2 regions of the Paenibacillus sp. FSL H7-0714 genome follow, and region 2 is predicted to be linked to the other one. Evidence: a T-box and tRNA genes for the amino acid it is inferred to sense, from the RefSeq annotation. Region 2 holds a T-box; the other holds one or more tRNA genes.
The links. A T-box is a leader RNA that pairs with one kind of tRNA and senses whether it is charged. The one in region 2 lies ahead of trpS (tryptophan--tRNA ligase), so its partner is inferred to be a tRNA-Trp.

Region 1 (7,326 bases), 140 kb from region 2:
CCTATCTATGGGTGATGGCGTGCCTTTTGTAGAATGAACCGGCGAGTTACGTTTAACATGCAAGGTTAAGTCGAGAAGACGGAGCCGCAGCGAAAGCGAGTCTGAATAGGGCGATTGAGTATGTGGACGTAGACCCGAAACCGTGTGATCTACCCCTGTCCAGGGTGAAGGTGCGGTAACACGCACTGGAGGCCCGAACCCACGCATGTTGAAAAATGCGGGGATGAGGTGGGGGTAGCGGAGAAATTCCAATCGAACTCGGAGATAGCTGGTTCTCCCCGAAATAGCTTTAGGGCTAGCCTCGGTATAAGAGTAGTGGAGGTAGAGCACTGATTGGGTGCGGGGTCCGCAAGGATTACCAAGCTCAGTCAAACTCCGAATGCCATATACTTATTGCCGGGAGTCAGACAGTGAGTGCTAAGATCCATTGTCAAAAGGGAAACAGCCCAGACCATCAGCTAAGGTCCCCAAGTGTGTGTTAAGTGGGAAAGGATGTGGAGTTGCACAGACAACCAGGATGTTGGCTTAGAAGCAGCCACCATTGAAAGAGTGCGTAATAGCTCACTGGTCGAGTGACTCTGCGCCGAAAATGTAACGGGGCTAAACACACCACCGAAGCTATGGCTAGATACGTATGTATCTGGGGTAGGGGAGCGTTGTATGTGGGTTGAAGGTGTACCGTAAGGAGCGCTGGACAGCATACAAGTGAGAATGCCGGTATGAGTAACGAAAAGATCAGTGAGAATCTGATCCGCCGAAAGCCCAAGGTTTCCTGAGGAAGGCTCGTCCGCTCAGGGTAAGTCGGGACCTAAGGCGAGGCCGAAAGGCGTAGTCGAAGGACAACAGTTTGAAATTACTGTACCACCGTAATCCGCTATGAGCGATGGGGTGACGCAGGAGGGTAGTGACGCGGACTGATGGATATGTCCGTCTAAGCAGTGAGGCTGATGTGTAGGCAAATCCGCACATCATTAAGGCTGGGCTGTGATGGGGAGCGAAAATTACAGTAGCGAAGGTCATGATCTCACACTGCCAAGAAAAGCCTCTAGCCAGGAGAAGGTGCCCGTACCGCAAACCGACACAGGTAGGCGAGAAGAGAATTCTAAGGCGCGCGGAAGAACTCTCGTTAAGGAACTCGGCAAAATGACCCCGTAACTTCGGGAGAAGGGGTGCCCCGGTAGTGTGAATAGCACGAGGGGGCCGCAGTGAAAAGGCCCAAGCGACTGTTTAGCAAAAACACAGGTCTGTGCGAAGCCGCAAGGCGAAGTATACGGGCTGACGCCTGCCCGGTGCTGGAAGGTTAAGGGGAGTGGTTAGGGGTAACCCGAAGCTATGAACCGAAGCCCCAGTAAACGGCGGCCGTAACTATAACGGTCCTAAGGTAGCGAAATTCCTTGTCAGGTAAATTCTGACCCGCACGAATGGCGTAACGACTTGGGCGCTGTCTCAACGAGAGATCCGGTGAAATTTTAATACCTGTGAAGATGCAGGTTACCCGCGACAAGACGGAAAGACCCCATGGAGCTTTACTGCAGCTTGATATTGAATTTGGGTACGATCTGTACAGGATAGGTGGGAGCCGTAGAAATCGGAGCGCAAGCTTCGGTGGAGGCGCCGTTGGGATACCACCCTGATCGTATCTAGGTTCTAACCTAGTACCCTAATCGGGTACGGGGACCGTGTCAGGCGGGCAGTTTGACTGGGGCGGTCGCCTCCTAAAGAGTAACGGAGGCGTTCCAAGGTTCCCTCAGAATGGTTGGAAATCATTCGAAGAGTGCAAAGGCATAAGGGAGCTTGACTGCGAGACCTACAAGTCGAGCAGGGACGAAAGTCGGACTTAGTGATCCGGTGGTACCGCATGGAAGGGCCATCGCTCAACGGATAAAAGCTACCCTGGGGATAACAGGCTTATCTCCCCCAAGAGTCCACATCGACGGGGAGGTTTGGCACCTCGATGTCGGCTCATCGCATCCTGGGGCTGAAGTAGGTCCCAAGGGTTGGGCTGTTCGCCCATTAAAGCGGTACGCGAGCTGGGTTCAGAACGTCGTGAGACAGTTCGGTCCCTATCTGTCGTGGGCGCAGGAAATTTGAGAGGAGCTGTCCTTAGTACGAGAGGACCGGGATGGACGTACCGCTGGTGCACCAGTTGTTTCGCCAGAAGCATGGCTGGGTAGCTACGTACGGACGGGATAAGCGCTGAAAGCATCTAAGCGTGAAGCCCCCCTCAAGATGAGATTTCCCAATTAGTAAGACCCCTTGAAGACGACGAGGTAGATAGGTTGGAGGTGGAAGTGCAGTAATGCATGGAGCTGACCAATACTAATCGGTCGAGGGCTTATCCTATACTTAATACGCAAATTCAATTCGGATTCAGTTTTCAGGCATCAAGCCTGAGCATTTACGCTGTAAATGCCCGTTTGGTGGCGATAGCGGAGGGGTTCCACACGTACCCATCCCGAACACGACCGTTAAGCCCTCCAGCGCCGATGGTACTTGGACCGAAGGGTCCTGGGAGAGTAGGACGTCGCCAAGCGGACAACCACATTACCCGTGGTATTTTTTTTGCCCTTAATATTGATGTGTCTTAAAAAGGGCCTTTAGCTCAGCTGGTTAGAGCGCACCCCTGATAAGGGTGAGGTCGGTGGTTCGAGTCCACTAAGGCCCACCATATTCCCTGATAGCTCAGTTGGTAGAGCACTCGACTGTTAATCGAGTTGTCACAGGTTCGAGTCCTGTTCGGGGAGCCATTTATGGAGAGGTGTCCGAGTTTGGCCGAAGGAGCACGATTGGAAATCGTGTAGGCGCCACAAGCGTCTCGAGGGTTCGAATCCCTCTCTCTCCGCCACAAAGTTTATTAGCATGGCCCGTTGGTCAAGGGGTTAAGACACCTCCCTTTCACGGAGGTAACATGGGTTCGAATCCCATACGGGTCATAACATGGAGGCTTAGCTCAGCTGGGAGAGCATCTGCCTTACAAGCAGAGGGTCGGGGGTTCGATCCCCTCAGCCTCCACCATATTCATTTAAGAACGACGCGGGGTGGAGCAGCCCGGTAGCTCGTCGGGCTCATAACCCGAAGGCCGCAGGTTCAAATCCTGCCCCCGCAACCAATTTTCATCAAGTAATTATATCTTTTGGAACCGTGGTGTAGTTGGCCTAACATGCCTGCCTGTCACGCAGGAGATCGCGAGTTCGAATCTCGTCGGTTCCGCCATTTTCTTGGCTCGATAGCTCAGTCGGTAGAGCAGAGGACTGAAAATCCTCGTGTCGGCGGTTCGAATCCGTCTCGAGCCACCATATAGTATACAACTTAATATGCCGGTGTAGCTCAATTGGTAGAGCAACTGACTTGTAATCAGTAGGTTGGGGGTTCAAGTCCTCTCGCCGGCACCATCTTTGGGGGATTAGCGAAGTGGCCAAACGCATCAGACTGTAAATCTGCTCACGTACGTGTTCGGTGGTTCGAATCCATCATCCCCCACCATTTTTTTTAGGGGCATAGTTTAAAGGTAGAACAACGGTCTCCAAAACCGTTGGTGTGGGTTCAATTCCTGCTGCCCCTGCCAATCTTTATCTAAAGTCTTTCTCTAAAGTTTAATATGGCGGTCGTGGCGAAGGGGTTAACGCACCGGTTTGTGGATCCGGCATTCGTGGGTTCAAGTCCCATCGGTCGCCCCATTTACTTTAAGAAGAACAGCAACAATATTAGTTTAATATGGCGATTGTGGCGAAGTGGTTAACGCACCGGATTGTGGTTCCGGCATTCGTGGGTTCGAGACCCATCAGTCGCCCCTTTTATTTTAAAATGTTATTGGGGATTAGCCAAGCGGTAAGGCAACGGACTTTGACTCCGTCATGCATAGGTTCAAATCCTATATCCCCAGCCATTTTATGCGGACGTGGCTCAGCGGTAGAGCATCGCCTTGCCAAGGCGAGGGTCGCGGGTTCGATTCCCGTCGTCCGCTCCAAAGTTTTCATATGGCGCCATAGCCAAGTGGTAAGGCAAAGCTCTGCAAAAGCTTTATCCCCAGTTCAAATCTGGGTGGCGCCTCCATTAATTTCATATGTGCCGGCGTGGCGGAATGGCAGACGCGCTCGACTCAAAATCGAGAGGGAAACCGTGGAGGTTCGAGTCCTCTCGCCGGTATATCAAAAAGGTTTGTAAAGTCGCTTGTATAAGCAACTTTACAAACCTTTTTTCTTTGTCTTTGAGCTTTTATTCTTAAGCCGTTGAATTAGAGGCGTCTCTAATCAACGGCCTTTTTGTGTGGAGTGTTGTTTTATTGACTGCTTAGTCGGAATGCTCGTGGGGTGAGACCAATTTCACGTTTAAACATATTGCAGAATTGGGCGTCATTCACAAACCCAGCAGCAGCTGATACTTCAGAGATATGCATTTGGGTATGTTGCAAGAGAGACTTTGCATAATCCAGACGTTTCAATAGTAGATAGCGCAGAGGTGAAGAACCGAATCGTTCTTTAAATAAATGGCGGAAACGATCATAGCTGTATCCAGACATCTCAGAAAGTGTTGCGACCGATAGCTTATGGCGGTAATGCTCATTCATATAGTTTAGAACATATTGGACTCTGTCTTCCGTTGGTGATTGAAACCCAGAGGCGCTAAGAAGCCGTATCAGATGAACAGTGATTTCGCTCATTTGAAGGTTCAATAGTTCAGAGAATCCATCTTGTTTGCGCGCAAACTCTGCTTTCATTCGAAGCAAGATCTGTAGAACAGTATGGTCTTTATCATCTTCATATACGCCCTGCAAATTCTCCATATTTGGGTGATTTGAATGGAAACCTACAAATAGTATAGTAGCATCCTCGCGATGATTCTCATCATGTTTATGATTGGGTGGTATCAGCGCGAATGAAGAAGAACGAAAATGATAACTTCGGGAACCTACATTGGTAGTTCCTAATCCGTTTAAATAATAGACTAGTTCATAACATTCATGCTGGTGTGGTGGAATATAGGTATTAACCTCATGTGCTGCATTTACAATATATAGAACACGATCCATGATGAGCCTCCAATAATTATGTTTTAGCCGAATCGTACAAAATTATGACCGAAATCATATAATTATTTTCATTAATATTTGATATGATCGTATCAAGAAATCCGAAGATTAGCAACCTGACTGGCCATCTCGTTCGGAAATTAGTCGGATTATTCGTAAAAATTATAATTTTCTCTCTTTTTTTGAGTGTATTCGTTAAAATCATTAAAATTTTGACAATGTTACATGAAAAATGAGAGTTTCCATCTAAATCGTGAAATATACAACGGACTAAGAAGGAGAATCTCTCAAATTACTAACCAACTATAAATAGGGGGAATAGAAAAATGAAAAAGAAAGTTCTTTCTTTGTTGTTACTAGTAGTAATGGTAATGGTCACAGCCTGTGGAAATAATACGTCGAGTAATGGATCTTCCGCGAATGCAGGATCTAACGCAGCTGAAGGTGGAGAAACAGGTTCAGGGGATAAACTCAAAGTTGTACTTCTGATTCCAGGAACGCTTGGAGATAAATCTTTCTTTGACTCTGCGAATAGCGGTTTGCAAAAGGTTAAGGATGAGCTGGGTGCAGAAACAAAAGTTGTAGAAATGGGTGTCGATAAAACGAAATGGGAGCCTACGTTTAACGATATCGCCGCTGAGGACTGGGATGTTATTATTTCTGGCGGATCGGAAATTACAGAGATGTTTAATGCAACGGCTGAATTATATCCTGACAAAAAGTTCATTAACTATGATACCGATATAGATGAAGCACCAGAGAATATGTACAACATGTCTTATGCAACAAATGAAGTATCTTTTCTAGCAGGTGCTGTAGCGGCGCTAGCTACACAATCGGATATGGAAAATGCTAATCCTGAGAATGTGATCGGTTTTGTAGGCGGCATGGACATTCCAGGAATTAACGCTTTCTTGGTAGGCTACATTCAGGGCGCTCAATATGTTGATCCTGATGTGAAGGTCGCTGTATCATATGCTGGCGATTTCGTTAACCCGGCTAAAGGCAAGGAGCTTTCGCTGATTCAATATAACTCCGGTGTGGACGTTATTTTTAACGTGGCTGGGGGTACAGGTCTTGGGATCTTTGATGCAGCTAAGGAGAAGAAGAAATATGCTATCGGTGTAGACTCCGATCAGGCGATGTTGCTTAACGATACAGATAGCGAAAAAGCAAACTTGATCGTTACTTCTTCTATTAAAAAGATTGATAGTGCTATTCTGGGTGCCGTGAAGAGATTACAAGACGGTACACTTGAGATGGGTAAACGTGATGTGTTGAGCTTTGTAGATGATGGTGTAGGCATTGCAGAGAATGAAATCTATAAAAATATCTTTCCTGCCGATCTTCAGGCTAAAGTTGAAGAAGTGAAGCAAAAGCTGATCAATAAAGAAATTACAGTAGATAACGCGATGGGAATGGAAACCTCTGAAGTAGAAGCCATTCGTAACGCAGTTAAGCCTTAAGTATAGCTATAAAGTGATAAACCTACAGTTGGAGATTCTTCTTTTAGAAGAATTCCAGCTGTATATTTTTGCAGACCTCCAAGTCGAAAGGCGTTGAGACCTATGAACAAAGCTCTGCTGGAAATGCGGGGAATTACCAAGGTGTATCCCAATGGTGTCGTTGCAAATAAAGACGTGCATTTTTCTTTACGTGAGGGAGAAATTCATGCGATTGCGGGCGAGAACGGCGCTGGTAAATCAACTTTAATGAAGATCATGTTCGGCATGGAAGAGCCTAGTGAAGGTGAAATCTTTATCAAGGGTGAAAAAGTGAAGCTGCAATCTGCTCAGGATGCCATTGATAGAGGGATTGGTATGGTTCACCAGCATTTTATGCTGGTCCCTTCTTTTACGGTAGCAGAGAACATGGTGCTGGGCATGGAACCTCGTAAGGGCGTTGGCATCAATTATGCAGAAGCTGTACGCATGACCGAAGAGACTGCGAAAAAATACAATCTGGCAGTGGATCCAAAAGCAAAAGTGGAGGATCTCACGGTTGGTATGAAGCAAAAGGTTGAAATTCTGAAGGCGCTGCTGCGTGGTGCAAAAATCCTCGTTCTGGATGAGCCGACCGCAGTGTTGACCCCACAGGAAACAGAGGAATTGTTCCGGGAGCTTAAGCAGTTAAGAGAGCAGGGTCATACGATTGTTTTTATTTCACACAAGTTGAAAGAAGTTAAAGCGATCTGTGACAGAATTACGATCATGCGTAGTGGACGTAGTGAAGGTGTCTTCCAAACGAAGGATGTCACGGAGCAAGAAATCTCACGCCTTATGGTGGGCAGAGACGTC
Region 2 (7,326 bases):
TCGGTTCTTATTCGAGACTCGTTTTTATGAGAAACGTAAGGAAGGCCTTGTAAATGCTGAGGAGCTGTCTGAATTGATGGTGGAAGCACAGAAGGAAGCCTTCTGTGGGGTGCTTTCGGAATACCATCCTCATTTCTGGGCTTCTAAACTGCATTTTTATATCACAGATGTGCCGTTCTATAACTTCCCTTACACCGTTGGCTACATGTTCAGCACAGGATTGTATCGACTGGCTCTGCAAGAAGGAGCGTCCTTTGCAGACAAATACGATAGCTTGTTGCAAGATACTGGTGTGATGACTTTAGAGGATTTGGTACTTAAGCATCTGGGTGTGGATCTTACGAAGCCGGACTTCTGGCAAGGCGCTACAGATCTGATTGTAGCTGACATTAATGAGTTCTTGGAGATGACGGAGCAATTAGTTTGAAAAAGTCTAAACTAAGACAAATTTAGCGGTAGAAAAAACAACAATTTTTCAGCATGAACACGCAAAAGTCCCTGATACAGGGGCTTTTTTTAATGATAAAATGTCGAAAAATCACGATTTATAAAAAGAAATATGTGATTAATCTATGGATTTCGCGCATCTATAGGGATAATAACCCAATTTTGCCGAATAATGTTGTTTGCCATTTGTTAGTAACCTATAATGAGTCTTAAGCCTTATATAAGGCACGCTAGAATACCACTTGGCTAAACTCACAAAAATAAGCAAGCGCTTACGAAGTCAGTTCTGCGAAGTGCACTCAAATCAAGCTATGCTCACAAAACTTTTAGGAGGAAAAGTAATGCTTAAGACGGAACAACTATCATTAGCGAGACAGATGGATATGGTGTTTAAGGAGCTGCAGGAAGAATTATCGGGATTAACTTCTGGTACGGTTTTTGTGCAAATACGAAATAACATGATCGGAAAATTCGGGATACGACATAATCCTCTTTCTGGGCGAAGCGGGGGATTCACTGATGCAAAAGAAGGGATGACAGATGGACAACAGTCTTCTTTTCGACTAATGGCACTGGAAAGCCTGAAATACAAGCGGCGTTGGACGCATGGTGAGATTTCTTATGAATTCGCCATTAGACAGGGAATGGTGATTGTAGATGCTACATTGGAGTCCAATTATAATATGGCGAATCTAATGATTCGATCGCCTCGTAATGCCTTTGCTGAAAGTTCCGAACAGTTTTTTGGTTAAGCGTTGTTTACATAAAATTTCAATAATTGTGAAAATCAAAAACCCTCCCACAGCTTCAGAAAGAAGTGTGAGAGGGCTCGAAAGCTACTCGGCTTTAGGCTTAATATGCCCTAGCCGGATAAAACACTTAAGATAACGTTGTTACTGACGACCAGACAGTTGTTGTTCTGCCAGTTGTACTAGACGTTTAGTGATGTAACCGCCCAGAGAACCAGTTTCGCGAGAAGTGTAGTTCCCGTAATAACCGTCAGCTGGGATCGTTACTCCAAGCTCCTGTGCTGCTTCATATTTCAACTGTTGCAATGCCGCAGTTGCTTGAGGAACGACCAGGTTATTGGAACGGCTGCTACGACCTTGACCTGCTTGACCCATGTGTGTCACCTCCTTCGCCCGTTGTGAAGATAGTATGAGCGCTAAGAGGTTAATTCATGCATCACTTCGAAAGGTTTTAAGGATGGTAATTATTAGTGAAATAAAAGTGAGGATAGAAACCCTTTATTACTAGGGATTACACAAAAAAAATCGGTCTTCCCTTACGTAATCGCAAGGTAAGACCGATATAATGTATATCTGCTTTAAATCTCAGGATAGATCATTTCCAGCACGGTGGATAGATTCTGACTTTGACCGGGTTCTACCGTTAAAAGACCTGTAAAGGAAGCATCCTCGGATACATTCGGTGCATTCGCGAGCCATGTATAGGGCTCAATACACAGAAATTGATCCGCCGGTCCTTTGGTATATAGCACCCAGTGACGGAATAGATTCTCGTCAGCAGTATAACGAAGGCCATAACCATCATCACGTAATAATAAGGCTTCTACAGGCTGTTTTTCTCCAATACGTAGAGCAGTATCAAAATTAGTTCCCTGCATGTTCATTCCGGTGTTCAAGGCTTCCAGATCACCAAGTGGAATCAGATTGCCGCTAGGGAGCAATTCATCGTTCAGTTCATAAATACTATTTACTGGGAGCTTAAGATTCCAGCGCTCAGGTTCTCCATCAATCATAAACCAGGTGTGATAACCGATCCCAAAAGGAATTCGATGATCTCCAAGATTTGTAACCTTTAAAGTTTGGGTAAATCGGGCTTCCTGAAGCCTAAACGTCATTTCGAATTTAAGTGGGATAGGGAATTGCTCCATCCAGTGAGGATCATCTTCCGTTCGGAATTCAGTAGTGACCGCGCAACCATCCTCATCTTCTTCAATATCGCTGACACACCAAGCCTGAGTTCGGTGTAGACCATGAATATGATTGTCATTAGCGGTATTCTGGTCGAATTGATAACTTGTACCCTCGAACTGAAATTGGCCCTTGCGAATTCTTCCGGGTGGAATTAATAGCGGCATGCCAAAATGGTAAGGTTTTTGCATAAAGAAAGCTTGATCGCTTTCATCAGGCCGCCGTAGAATTTCCCGTTGTTTCTTTACATCAAACAATGAAATCACGTTATTTCCTAGTCGCGGCAAAAGCGTGACTTCCAGTTCACGGCTGTGCAAAATATAAGTATCATAACCGCCCCACTGCCCTTTGGTCACCTGTTTCATGAGATATGCTCCTTTATCGTAACTGTAATCGAATAGAACATGGATAACCTTATCATAACAGATTTATACGGTAGTGGTTAAGTGATTTGACAACTTCTCTTTATGGTTCTATGATGAAGGCATTAATTCATGATGATAATGTGATGACGGGGACAAGTAGGCAGGTATTGCACCTTCAGAAAGCCGGTGGTTGATGCGAACCGGTAGGACAAACCTGATGAATGGACCCCTGAGCGCCGAGCTTGAACGGGAGCTAAATGCCCTAGTAGACCGGCCGGATCTTCCCCGTTAACGGAAGACTAAGGCTGTTTTCTTCTTGTCTAAACAAGATTAAGCAGCGAATAAGGGTGGCACCACGGTCTCACGTCCCTTGCGGATGGGGCTTTTTTTGCGTTCTCGGAAACTTAGAAATGACATCAAACGGAGGTCTATATTATGAAAAAAGTATTGTCAGGCATTCAGCCGAGCGGTTCACTTACACTGGGGAACTACATTGGAGCACTGAAAAATTTTGTGAAGCTGCAAGATGATCATCAATGTTTCTTTATGGTTGTCGATATGCATGCGATCACTGTAGCACAAGATCCGGCGGCACTGCGTGAGCAGTCAGAGTCCGTAGCAGCCCTCTTTATTGCAGCGGGAATTGATCCTGCACGTTCTAATGTCTATATGCAGTCGCATGTGCCACAACACGCTGAACTAGGCTGGATCATGACGACACTTACAGCAATGGGTGAGTTGGAGCGTATGACCCAGTTTAAAGATAAATCATCAGGTAAAGATTCTGTTGGCGCTGGTTTATTCGTCTATCCTTCCTTGATGGCAGCAGATATTCTTGTTTATAACGCAGATCTTGTGCCGGTCGGAGAAGATCAGAAGCAACATTTGGAGCTGACTCGTGATTTAGCTGGCCGCTTCAATAATCGTTTTGGCGAATTCTTTACCATTCCGGAGCCGTACATTCCAGAGGTGGGTGCACGTATTATGTCTCTGGATGATGGTACCAAAAAAATGAGCAAGAGCAACCCTAACGCTGGCAGCTACATTGCTCTGTTGGATTCACCGGACGTGATCCGTAAAAAAATCAGCCGTGCAACGACTGATTCAGGACGTGAAGTGATTTTTGATCCAGCTAATAAGCCAGAGATCAGTAATTTGATGAGTATTTATTCCGAATGTTCTGGAATGACACTCCAGCAAATTGCCGATCGTTATGAAGGGCAAATGTATGGTGGCTTTAAGAAGGAGCTTGCTGAAGTGGTTGTATCTACGCTTGAGCCTTTACAACAAAAATATAATGAAATTCGTAGCTCGGGTGCGATTACAGATATTCTCGCTGAAGGTGCTGGTCGTGCACGTATTGTTGCAACTGAGACGTTGAATGGAGTTAAAGAACGGATGGGATTTCTGCCAGCTCGTTAATTTAATCAGCGCTCAGGCTTTCCTGTTTGCGTCTGATCTTGGCCTTGAGGATAAATCCCCAGCCAATATTCATGACACAGAGAAACCCGAGCAGAAGTGCCAACCAAAAGCTATAACTGATCGCGATTGAAGCGGCAGTAAGAATAAGAATAGAAGAACAAGCGAACCAAAGTGAAAGTCCTTTACCCATTAGGAGAGCCTTCCTTTCTATGTCTGCTAAAATGAATCCCGGAGTATGATAATAATACTCCGGGATTTTTTGTGATTATAGAATAGATCTCTGCGTAAGTCTACAGTTTCATCGTAAAGAACCAGGGTCAATGGAAAATCGTTTGTCGAGCTTCTCGCTGCTAAGCCAACCTACATAAGTATTTAAAGGTCGATATTGATTGTCCATCACTAACACAGCCACAAATGGGTATTGTTTGCGATGTAAATAACGTACGTCCCCCCAGCGAACCATATATCCTGAAGGAAGTTCCTCGACTTCGGCTACTGCATAAGAGGTGAAGTATAGAAAGGACTGAATATCAGGGTGCGACTTGGATATCTCCACAGCGGGATGATTCGAGCATACAGCATGTTTGAACCATTCCAGTCGATTATTGACTAACTGCCCAACATCATAACTACCATCTTTTTTCACTTTTACTACGTTCCAGCGCTTTAGTGAAATTGTAGGGATTACAATATAACGTTCGCCGGCATTATGATGTAAATCCTTGAGTTTGATATTACGCGTAAGACGTGCGTGAACGACGGTTCTCCAAATATAATAAAGAATAGTACAGGCATACAGCGTAATAAATAAAGGTTGCGGTGGAACGATACCGGTGATCCAGAGAAGGATGGCTGCGATATGGCTACCAAATATAAATGGATCAAAAATGTGGATGATGTTCCATGCAATCCATTTCTCCGTGAATGGACGTGCAGCCTGAGTGCCATAGGTATTAAATAGATCAGAAAATACGTGAACACCTACACCAATGAAGCTCCAGAGCGCAATATGGCTTAGAGCTTGTAAATCAGTAAAACCAAATAAGGGCCCTAACACGAAGGAAATCAGCGCGGGCCACAGAATTAGAAAGGGTAGGGAATGTGTGATTCCTCGGTGATTTCGAATATACATTGCATTGTCCTTCAGTCGAAGCGCAGTATCGGCATCAGGAGCCTGAGAGGCGAGCACTGTTGCCAGCATAACAGCCCCGGCCAGTTTCGGATCAGAAGCAACGATGGGATCAACGAAGGAAAGCCCAGCTAAGCCTAGGCCCATAACTAAATGTGTAGCAGTATCCATTGGTCAGTTCTCCTTTGTTGTTCGGAAGTTCTCTATTTAATAATTACCCAAATACAGCTCTGGTTATTAAGGGGATTGAAATAAATACAAAATAAATATTGTCACGTAATTGTCGAATTCATGAACTTACTGTTCCATGACTGTCAAAGTCTTCACGGGTTTGTTATGATAAAGTTAACAGCGAAGTTAAAAAAACTTCGGTTAGAACGTTACATGTTCGTTTAGAAGGAGGATCATTAGGTGTGGACAATCATATAACATTTCAAGCTTCTTCCGACTCTGCAGCCATGTCTGCAAAATCTCCACCGGAAGGTGCTAGCTGGCGTGATTTCATTGCAGTAACAAAACCCGGTATTATCCGATCTAACCTTATTGCGGCCTTTGCGGGATATTGGCTGGCCTCGGGTTGGGATGTTCATTACGGCAGATTAGTTCTGACTCTGCTCGGTACAATGCTGGTTATGGCTTCAGCCTGCGTTTTTAATAACTATTTCGACCGGGATCTGGACATGAAGATGGAAAGAACCCGTGAACGGGGGCTTCCTACAGGACGACTGAAACCAAACACTGTATTATTATACGCCATTGGGCTTGGTATTGCAGGTTTGATCGTGCTGTTTGCTTTTTCAGGTATGCTTGCCGGTCTGTTTGGAATTGTTGGCATGTTCGTTTACGTAGTAGTATACACGCTTTGGTTGAAGCGGACATCAACATGGAGCACCTCCGTAGGTGCGATTTCTGGAGCAATGCCCCCGGTAATTGGTTATGTTGCGGTTTCAGGAACGGTTGATCTAGGCGCTTGGCTGATCTTTGCCATGTTGTTTCTATGGCAACCCCCTCACTTCTGGGCGTTGGGCATTAGACGTAAAGAAGAATATAGAGCGGCAGGATTTCCATTACTACCTGTAGTTAAAGGGACGCGACGTACGAAGTTTCAGATGATTCCTTATGTAGCCCTTTTGCTGCCTATTCCAGTGTTAATGTACGCCTATGATTACGCAGGCATATTTTTTCTAATCATTTCATCAGCGTTGTCCTTGGCTTGGTTAGTATTGACCTTGATGGGCTTTAAGGCTAAAGATGATGAAGTCTGGGCGAAGAAGAATTTCCTCTTCTCCATTAACTACCTGACAGTTAGTTTGATCGTACTTGTATTGAATACGATTCACGGTTAAGAAGAGGGAGGGTATACGTGTCCGTGCAAACCTTTAAGCGTTATAAATGGACTTGGCTTCTGCTAATACTTGCTTTGATTATGGCTGGTTATCTGGCAATTAACTCTTTGAATTTAGGAAAAGAAAAATTGCCAGTAATCGGAGAAGTGCAGGACTTTTCTCTTGAAAATGTGAATGGAGACCAGGTTACTCTGGCTGATACACAAGGTAAAGCACGGCTGGTATACTTCTTTTTTACACAGTGTCCGGATGTATGTCCTATAACTACGTTTTTGTTATCTCAGACACAGAAGATTCTGGTCGAGGATGGCAGTTTTGGTAAAGATACGGGTTTTGTCTCTATCTCTTTTGATCCGAAGAATGATACTCGGGAAGCTATTAAGGCTTTTGCAGACCGGTTTCAGGCGAATTATGATGGATGGTATTTCTTGCGGGGGGATCAGGAAGAAGTTCGTAAGTTAGCGACGGATTCTTTTAAAGTACTAATCGCAGGGAATTCCAAAGAAAATTTCGTACATGCCAACCGTATAGCGTTAGTTGACCGAGACAATCAACTTCGTGCATTGTATGACGCAGGAGATACGGAGAACGTAACTCCTGAATTTCTTGCCGATCAGCTGACGAAATTGGCTCGGGAATAGAATATCAAACATTAAAAACGCCTTTTTCGAATCCCTCTT

Region 1: it has a tRNA-Trp gene. The T-box ahead of trpS (tryptophan--tRNA ligase) is inferred to sense a tRNA for this amino acid. The anticodon was not compared.

Annotation. Positions count from the first base shown of each region.
Region 1 covers NZ_JBBOPT010000001.1:6,187,482-6,194,807, reverse strand. The annotation lists rRNA gene NST34_RS27780 (23S ribosomal RNA) at 1-2,343, shown strand, start outside; rRNA gene rrf (5S ribosomal RNA) at 2,417-2,533, shown strand; tRNA gene NST34_RS27770 (tRNA-Ile) at 2,592-2,668, shown strand; tRNA gene NST34_RS27765 (tRNA-Asn) at 2,672-2,747, shown strand; tRNA gene NST34_RS27760 (tRNA-Ser) at 2,753-2,845, shown strand; tRNA gene NST34_RS27755 (tRNA-Glu) at 2,862-2,933, shown strand; tRNA gene NST34_RS27750 (tRNA-Val) at 2,940-3,015, shown strand; tRNA gene NST34_RS27745 (tRNA-Met) at 3,033-3,109, shown strand; tRNA gene NST34_RS27740 (tRNA-Asp) at 3,136-3,213, shown strand; tRNA gene NST34_RS27735 (tRNA-Phe) at 3,221-3,296, shown strand; tRNA gene NST34_RS27730 (tRNA-Thr) at 3,317-3,392, shown strand; tRNA gene NST34_RS27725 (tRNA-Tyr) at 3,398-3,483, shown strand; tRNA gene NST34_RS27720 (tRNA-Trp) at 3,492-3,565, shown strand; tRNA gene NST34_RS27715 (tRNA-His) at 3,602-3,677, shown strand; tRNA gene NST34_RS27710 (tRNA-His) at 3,718-3,790, shown strand; tRNA gene NST34_RS27705 (tRNA-Gln) at 3,812-3,886, shown strand; tRNA gene NST34_RS27700 (tRNA-Gly) at 3,893-3,967, shown strand; tRNA gene NST34_RS27695 (tRNA-Cys) at 3,980-4,053, shown strand; tRNA gene NST34_RS27690 (tRNA-Leu) at 4,068-4,146, shown strand; gene NST34_RS27685 (AraC family transcriptional regulator) at 4,280-5,029, opposite strand; gene NST34_RS27680 (BMP family ABC transporter substrate-binding protein) at 5,356-6,495, shown strand; gene NST34_RS27675 (ABC transporter ATP-binding protein) at 6,598-7,326, shown strand, end outside.
Region 2 covers NZ_JBBOPT010000001.1:6,047,475-6,054,800, reverse strand. The annotation lists gene NST34_RS27180 (M3 family oligoendopeptidase) at 1-427, shown strand, start outside; gene NST34_RS27175 (O-methyltransferase) at 789-1,199, shown strand; gene NST34_RS27170 (alpha/beta-type small acid-soluble spore protein) at 1,341-1,571, opposite strand; gene NST34_RS27165 (aldose 1-epimerase) at 1,775-2,749, opposite strand; T-box leader at 2,884-3,123, shown strand; gene trpS (tryptophan--tRNA ligase) at 3,185-4,171, shown strand; gene NST34_RS27155 (hypothetical protein) at 4,173-4,361, opposite strand; gene NST34_RS27150 (metal-dependent hydrolase) at 4,470-5,471, opposite strand; gene cyoE (heme o synthase) at 5,714-6,646, shown strand; gene NST34_RS27140 (SCO family protein) at 6,664-7,287, shown strand.